One region of the Deinococcus actinosclerus genome, then DNA from elsewhere that is predicted to be linked to it. Evidence: riboswitches for the same ligand, from Rfam matches in the RefSeq annotation. Region 1 holds a riboswitch; the other holds the start of a gene.
What was found. Region 1 has a riboswitch for thiamine pyrophosphate ahead of thiC (phosphomethylpyrimidine synthase ThiC). Riboswitches for the same ligand answer to the same signal wherever they lie in the genome.
Positions count from the first base shown of each region.

Region 2: another riboswitch for thiamine pyrophosphate. It lies ahead of AUC44_RS05070 (thiamine ABC transporter substrate-binding protein); the one in region 1 lies ahead of thiC (phosphomethylpyrimidine synthase ThiC).

Region 1 covers NZ_CP013910.1:228,833-233,036, forward strand. Annotated here, with positions in the region: gene AUC44_RS01105 (hypothetical protein) at 1-1,472, opposite strand, end outside; TPP riboswitch at 1,576-1,688, shown strand; gene thiC (phosphomethylpyrimidine synthase ThiC) at 1,874-3,748, shown strand; gene thiE (thiamine phosphate synthase) at 3,745-4,204, shown strand, end outside.
Region 2 covers NZ_CP013910.1:1,046,965-1,051,168, forward strand. Annotated here, with positions in the region: gene AUC44_RS05065 (ABC transporter permease) at 1-1,205, opposite strand, end outside; gene AUC44_RS05070 (thiamine ABC transporter substrate-binding protein) at 1,508-2,542, opposite strand; TPP riboswitch at 2,594-2,691, opposite strand; gene AUC44_RS05075 (NUDIX domain-containing protein) at 2,778-3,224, shown strand; gene AUC44_RS05080 (NUDIX domain-containing protein) at 3,221-3,682, shown strand; gene AUC44_RS05085 (MarR family winged helix-turn-helix transcriptional regulator) at 3,790-4,204, shown strand, end outside.

The DNA.
Region 1 (4,204 bases):
TCCGTCACGGCCCAGCCCTGCGCGCCGCGCGCGAGGTTCACGATCATCGTGAAGCGCTCGCCGTTCACGTACTCGCTGTCCGTCTTCGTGTCCGTGAAGCCCACCGTGGTCGTCATGACCGCCTGCGCCCGCGTGGGCGTGTCCGTCAGCAGCCGCACGGAGCTGAACGTGAAGTTCCCCAGCCGCTCCAGCGCGAACGGCTCCTGGCCCTTCCAGCCTGCCAGCCATGGCTGCGCGCGGCTCACGGCCGCCTGCACGCGCCGCTTCACCTCGGCCTGCTGCTCGGGCGTGCGTTTCACGTCCCGGAACTGCGCTGCCACGTGCTCCGCCACGGCGCTCAGGTCCCCCAGCAGGCGCGCGGTGACGCCCAGCGCGTCGTCCTTCAGTTCCGCCATGCCCTGCGCCGACACGCGCACCGGCAGGTAGCGCACGCTGCCGCTGCGCGTATCCCGCAGCAGCGCGTCGTCCCGGCCCGACGCGCGGCGCACCGTCACCTGGGGCCACACCGGCACGACCGGCTCGCCGTACCCGTCACGGGTCACCGGCACCGACAGCAGGACGGGCCCCGCCACCACCTCGGTCCCCTGCGCGCGGTACAGGCGCAGCGTCGCCGCGTCCGTGCCGATCACCTGCGCCAGGTACGCCCGCGTGCCCGGCGTGAGGAACGCCCCGCCGATCCCGCCCCGCCCCGCGTCCGCGTTCACCCCGGCCCGCGTGGGCCAGTCCCACATGCCGACATCCGACAGGTCCTGCCCCACATCCGGGCCGTAGTTCGCCAGCCACGCCCGGCACGGCTGCGGCTGCCCCTGCGCCCACGCGTCCGCAGCGGCCGCGCCCTGCGTGAGCACCCGCGTGGCGTACGCCACCAGCACGCCCCCACTGAACACGTCGCCGCTGTTCATGCGCGCGGCGAAGGTCTGCATGAACCCCGGAAAGGCCCGCGTGTTCTCCACGAACCGCGCGCCGCCCGGCGTGGGCAGCAGCGAGTACACCACCGGCAGCGGCGCACTCTCCGCGAAACTCATGCCGTACCCGTACGCGAAGCGCCAGTCCGACCCGACCAGTTCCAGCGGCCCCCGCCCGTCCAGCTGCCGCGCCTCCAGCGTGTCGCTGTGCGCGCTGAACGCCGTCAGGAGCTTGCGGGGCGGCGAGGTCAGCGAGTACAGGTGATGCGTGAAGCAGCAGTGCGCGCCGCCCGAGAAGCCCGCCAGCAGCACCTCCGGCACGCCGTCCCCCGTCACGTCCCGGCACCAGTCCACACTGACCATCGTGTCCGAGACGGTCGCGTACGTCACGCCCGCCCGCGACAGGGTCACGCGGTCCGGCGGGTCGTCGAAGCCGTTCTCCACGGTCTTCACGGTGTACGCCCCGCAGGTGCTCAGGGTCGTCTTGGTGGTCTGGGCCGCCTGCGCGCGGGCAGGCGCACTCAGCAGCAGGGTGGGCAGGAACAGGAGCAGCAGGGCGCGGTTCATGGAAACCTCCGGAACGTGAGAGCGTGCGCCCTCATCTTCCCCGGTCTGGACGTGTGAAACCACCCCGGCTTCCACGCCCGGGCGGCGGGGTGTACACTCGCCGCACAGTCACCAGGGGTGCCGACCGTCAAGGGCGTCGGCTGAGAGAACACCGTGTTCAACCCTAGGAACCTGATCTGGTTCACACCAGCGGAGGGAGCGTGACGGGTGCCGAAGCAGTTGTCGTGTTTCGCCCCCCTCCGACGCGTGAGGGGGGCGTTTTGTTGTTGCGAATCCACTGACCTGAAAGGCCCCGACCTGATCTGCCCTGACGGGCTGCCCGGCTGACGGCAGCCCCCACATCCGGACGCCCGCATGGGTGCCCGGCGGCCCCGTCCTGTTCCCATTTCTCTGGAGTGTTCATGACCACCCTGACCCCACCCCCGACCGACCCCGCGACCGAAGCCCTGACGATCCTCGACCCGGAGCTGACCGCGCCGTTCCCGAACAGCGAGAAGGTGTACCTGACCGGCACCATTCATGCAGGGGTGCGGGTGCCCGCGCGGCGCATCCGGCAGTCGCCGACCCTGGAGCGCGTGGGCGACCTGACCCGCACGGTCCCGAACCCGGCGGTCCTCGTGCCGGACACCAGCGGGCCGTACACGGACGCCCGCCTGAGCGTGGACCTGCGCGCCGGGCTGGGCCACGCGCGGCCCTGGCTGGCCGGGGACACCCGGCTGGCACTGGCGCAGGAGCGGCACCACCCCGCGCTGGACGTCAGCGGCCCGCTGCCGTTCCCGCGCGTGCCCCGCCCCCGCCGCGCCCGCCCCGGTGCGGGGATCACGCAGCTGCAGGCGGCGCGCCGCGGCGAGATCACCCCGGAGATGGAATTCGTCGCCCTGCGCGAGGCGCTGCGGCAGGACCCGGATTTCGACCTGACCCACCAGCACACCGGGCAGGGGTTCGGGGCCGCCATCCCGCGCGAGATCACGCCGGAATTCGTCCGGGCGGAGGTCGCGCGGGGCCGCGCGGTGATCCCCGCGAACATCAACCACCCGGAACTGGAACCCACCGTGATCGGGCGGAACTTCCGCGTGAAGATCAACGCGAACCTCGGCACCAGCATCGTGACCAGCTCCATCGAGGAGGAGGTCGGGAAGATGATCTGGGCGACCCGCTGGGGCGCGGACACGATCATGGATCTCTCGACCGGGCGGCACATCCACCCCACCCGCGAGTGGATCGTGCGCGGCAGCGCCGTGCCGGTCGGCACCGTGCCGATCTATCAGGCGCTGGAGAAGGTCGGGGGCGTGGCCGAGGACCTCACCTGGGCCGTGTACCGCGACACGCTGATCGAGCAGGCCGAGCAGGGCGTGGACTACATGACCGTCCACGCGGGGGTGCGGCTGGCGCACCTGCCGCTGACCGCGCGGCGGCGCACCGGGATCGTGTCGCGCGGCGGGAGCATCCTCGCCAAGTGGTGCCTCGCGCACCACCGCGAGAACTTCCTGCATACGCACTTCGCGGACATCTGCGAGATCCTCGCCGCGTACGACATCACCTTCAGTCTCGGGGACGGCCTGCGCCCCGGCAGCATCGAGGACGCGAACGACGCCGCGCAGTTCGCGGAGCTGGACACGCTGGGCGAACTCACCCGCGTCGCGTGGGACCACGGCGTGCAGACCATGATCGAGGGCCCCGGCCACGTGCCCATGCAGCTCATCCGCGAGAACATGACCCGCCAGCTCGACGTGTGCCAGGAGGCGCCTTTCTACACGCTGGGGCCACTCACGACCGACATCGCGCCCGGCTACGACCACATCACGTCCGCGATTGGCGCGGCTCAGATCGCGTGGTACGGCACCGCCATGCTCTGCTACGTCACGCCCAAGGAGCACCTGGGCCTCCCGGACCGGCAGGACGTGCGCGACGGCGTGATCGCGTACCGCATTGCCGCGCACGCCGCGGACCTCGCCAAGGGCCACCCCGGCGCGCAGGCCCGCGACAACGCCCTCAGTAAAGCCCGGTTCGAGTTCCGCTGGGAGGACCAGTTCAACCTGTCCCTGGACCCCCTGAAGGCCCGCGCGCTGCACGACGAGACGCTGCCCGCCGACGCGGCGAAGACCGCGCACTTCTGCTCGATGTGCGGCCCGCACTTCTGCTCCATGAAACTCAGTCACGACCTGCGCGCCCCCGACGTGCTGGCCGGACTGGAGGAGAAGGCCCGCGAGTTCCGCGCGCTGGGCGGCGAGGTGTACGTGCCGCGCCAGGAACAGGCGCCCGAGGGGGAGGCGTGAACCTCGGCTGCCTGTACCTCGTCGCCACGCCCCGCGCCGGGCAACCGGAACCCGAGTTCCTGGCGCGCCTTGAGGCTGCGCTGGACGGTGGGGTGGACACGCTGCAACTGCGCTGCAAGGACTGGGAGGCAGGGGCGTACATCGCGCTGGGCGAGCGGGTGGCGGCGCTGGCCCGCCCGCGCGGCGTGCCCTTCTTCATCAACGACCGCGTGGACGTGGCCGCCGCGTGCGGCGCGGACGGGGTGCACCTGGGGCAGGGGGACCTGCCGCCCGCCTGGGCACGCAGGCTCGCGCCGGGGCTACGCCTGGGCCTGAGCACGCACGCGCCCGCGCAGGCGCATGCCGCGCTGGCCGAGGCCCCTGCGTACATCGCCGCCGGGCCGGTGCACGCCACGCCCACCAAACCGGGCCGCGCGCCCGCCGGACTGGCCTACGTGCGCGCCGTGGCCGCGCTGA
Region 2 (4,204 bases), 820 kb from region 1:
GAGCGCACCACCAGCGGCCACGCCAGCAGCGTGTACGCCGCGATCAGCATGGGCAGCGTGGCGGCCAGCACCGGGTACGCCAGCAGGTACCCGACCGCGAGGCTGACAGGGGAGACCATCAGCGGCAGCAGCGAGACCAGATCCAGCGCCCGCGACCCGGCCCGCCACGCGCCCAGCGCGTACAGGCCGCCCAGCAGGGTGGCGCCGGCCAGGGCCATCAGCCCGAAGCGCAGCGTGTTCCACACGAGCAGCGGCGTCGATTCGTCCGCCAGGACGCCCTGCCAGTACCCCAGCGTGAATCCCGACGCGCCCAGCACGCCCCGCAGCGCCACCGCCACCAGCGGCGCGAAACACACGAGCGCCACCACGCCACCCAAGAGCAGCAGCGCCGCCCGCGCCCCGCCCCGCGCGCGCGGCAGGCCCCCCAACGGCACGCCCACCCCACCGCGCGACAGTGCCACGTACGCCCAGGTCGCCAGCAGCGTGAACCCAAGCTGCCCCACGATCAGGGCACTCGCCTCCGACAGGCGCAGTTGCAGGGCCGTCAGGGTGTAGATCTCCACCTCCAGCGTCGCGAACCGCTCCCCACCCAGCGCCAGCGGCAGGCCGAAACTCAACGCCGAGTACAGGAACACCAGCACCACTCCCGCCAGCACCCCCGGCAGCGCCAGCGGGAGCGCCACGCCCAGCGCCGCCCGCCACCAGGGCGCGCCCAGCGACCGCGCCGCGCCCACCACGTTCCCCGGCACCCGCGCGAACCCCGCGTAACTCAGGCGCACCAGCACCGGCACGTTGAAGAACAGGTTCCCCAGCACCAGCAGCGTCGGCGTGTCACTCAGGTCTACCCCCGTCAGGCGCGTCACCCACCCCTGCGGACCCAGCAGCGCACTCAGGCCCAGCACCGCCACCAGCGTCGGCGTCACGAACGGCAACAGCAGCAGCCGCAGGAACAGCGATTTTCCGCGTACCTCGAAGCGCGACAGCAGGAACGCCAGCGGCACGCCGATCAGCGCCGCCACGCCCGCCGTCACGCCCGCCTGCGTCAAGGTCCAGGCAAGGCGACCCTGGAAGTACGGGTCACGCCACACGTCCAGGGTCACGCCCCCCTCCCGCAGCGTTCTGGCCAGCGGCAGGACGAGGCACAGCGCCACGAAGATCAGGCCGGGCAGGGCGAGGAGCCAACCCTGGAGTTTCGGGGACGTCATAGGGGGGCGCCTGCGGCGGGCTGCCCTACCCCCCAGCCCCCATCGCCAGGGGGCACGAGTGGGCTTCCGTTGCACTGGGCAAGAGATTTGACTGACGCAGCGTGTCGGAGTTGGGCGGTGACGTGTCCGGCCTCGACGCCATCCTCTGCTCCGCAGCTCTGCGAGTCCGGTACCGCCGAAGGCCCGCGCGCTGCGCGCACGACGGCTCGTGGGCCAGGACGGTAGAGGGGCAGGGTGTCTCGGTGCATGTCGGCAGGTTCTACTTGTTCAGCTTGGGCAGAGTGGTTGATTTTGCCGCGCCCTCACCGGGCTCTGAGGACCTGCGTGACCCAGGCGTCCACAAGGCGCTGGGGGTTGGCGGCGACCTCGGCTTTCACGGTGGTGGGCTGGGGTTCCTGCGCGAAGGTGAACACGGGGTTCATGGTGGTGCCTTTCACGGCGGGGTAGATCCACATGCGGGTGGGAATATCGGCCTGGACGGGCGCGCCCAGCATGAAGTCCACGAATTTCCGGGCGAGGGCAGCCTGCTTGGTGCCTTTCAGGATGCCCACGCCTTCGAGCTGGGTGTAGGTGCTGCCGGGCAGGAAGAGGTTGGCGGTGGGGGCCTGCGCGGGAAGTTTAGCGGGGTTGAAGCCGTCGGCGTAGAAGACCTCGGCGGCGGGGCTGCTGGCGTAGGACAGGACGATGGGGTACTTGCCGCCGTTGCGGGTGAAGTCCTTGTAGTACGCGTCGCTCCAGCCGCGCGTGACTTTCATGCCCCCCTGCCGGGCGGCGCGCCACCACTGCCACGCGCCGGTCTCGCCGTAGTGGTTGACGGTGGCGAGCAGGAACGCGAGGCCGGGGCTGCTCGTGGCGGGGCTCTGCACGACCGTGAGCTTGGCGTAGGCGGGGGTCTTCAGGTCGTCGAGACTCCTGGGGAGCGCCACGCCGTTCTTCTCGAACCACGCGCGGTCGTAGTTCAGGGCCACGAAGCCGTAGTCCACGGTGTTCAGCAGGCCGTCGTCGCCCAGGCGGTACGCGGCGGGCACGCGGGAGAGAAGGGGGCTCTTGTACGGCTGGAGGATGCCGGCCTGCCGGGCGCGGGGCAGCAGGCTGTTGTCCAGGCCGTACACCACGTCGGCGATGGGGGCGCGGCGGGTGAGGATCAGGCGGTTCAGGAGTTCCCCGGCGTCGCCGCCCTTGATGAAGCGCACCTTCGCTTTGTTCTGCGTCTCGAACGCGGCGATGAGTTTCTTGTCCACGTCGAACGAATCGTGCGTGATGACGGTCAGGGTGGTCTGGGCACTGGCGGCGCCAGCGGCGGCGAGTGCGGTCAGCAGGATCAGTGTGTTGCGCATAAGAAAGTCCCCTCGCGTCACGAGGGGAAGCGGTGGGCCGTCACCACGGGTGTGGGCGGCCGGTCACGCTCCCTCCGCCGGAATGACCCGGATCAGGTTCCTGGGGTAAGTCTCAGCCCGCCCTTTGGCAGGCACCCCCGGTGACGCACCCGGCAGGATAGCGCAGGCCGCCGCGCGGGGAGTGTCCTGCGTCACCGGTTGCGGTTGCCGCACGCGGCGCGTGCCACCCTGGGCCATGCGGAATCTGCTCGTGTGGGTGGTCGTGCAGGATGAGGGGGGCCGGGTGCTGCTGGGGCGCCGGGACGGCTCGGCGTACGGGCATGGCCTGTGGGGCCTGCCGGGCGGTGGCGTGGAGCGTGGCGAGGGCCTGCCCGAGGCGGCCGCGCGCGAGGTGTGGGAGGAGACGGGGCTGAGCCTCGACCCGGCCGGGCTGTCCCTGCTGGGCGTGCGCCGCTACGAGGTGGACGGCGCGCAGGGCACGGACTTCCTGTTCCGCACGCTTGCCTGGGAGGGCGAGCCGCAGCCGCTCCACAAGACCTCCGAGGTCGCGTGGTTTGCCCCCGACGCGCTGCCGCCGGACGCCCTGCCGTGGATCGCGCCGCTGCTGGACGCCCACCTGCGGCGCGGGGCGCGCCTGACCGAGCAGCTGCGCGACGTGCGCGAGGCGCGGGTGATCGCGTGACGTTCCATCTGGTGGCGTGGCTGATCGTGCAGGACGACGCGGGGCGGGTGCTGCTGGGCCGCCGCTCCGGGTCGTCGTACGCCGATGGCCTGTGGGGCCTGCCGGGCGGGCACGTGGAGGCGGGGGAGACGCTGGCGCAGGCGGCGGCCCGCGAGGCGCTGGAGGAGGTGGGCCTGCGCGTGAACCCGGCGGCCCTGACCTGCCTGGGTGCCTGCCGCTACGACCTGGACGGCGTGGGGGGCCTGGACGTGTTCTTCCTGATCCGCGACTGGGCGGGCGAGCCCACACCGCTGGAGAAGACCTCGGAGGTCGGGTGGTTCGACCCGCACGCCCTGCCGGGGGACGCCCTGCCGTGGCTGCCGGGCGTGCTGGACGCGCACCTGCGCGGCGGGGTGCGCCTCTCGGAGATGCTGGACGGCTGGGCGGCCCTGAGGGGTGTGCCGCTGGCTGGCCGCTGAGGCCCGTCAGCGCGGTCGCCCCCTGAAGTGTGACCTGTGGTGTTCCTGCTGGATGAACACTTCTCCACTGGCGGCAACTCCTTCCATTTGAAATACTTCCATCTGAAATGAACGGAAGTCCTACCCTCACCCCCACCGCAGTCATGGACGACCTGTACGGCCTCGTCCGGCTGATCCTGCGGCTGTCCCGGCGCGTGCACCACGTCCTCGACGAGCCGCTGGAAACCGCGCTGGGCCTGAACACCAAGGAGCTGCTCGTGCTGGCGACCGTCATGGACGGCGCCGACACGCCCGGCGCCGTGGCGCAGGCACAGAACCTTCCCGCGCCCACCGTGACCCGCATGGTCACCAAGCTCGTCCAGGCGGGCCTGGTGCGCCGCGTCACCGACCCCAGCGACCTCAGGGTGCAGCGCCTAGAACTCACCCAGGACGGCCAGGCCACCCGCGCCCTCACCCGCGCCGTCGCGCAGGACATCGTCCACGCGCACTTCGGCCACCTGCCCCCCGAGCGCGTGCAGGCCG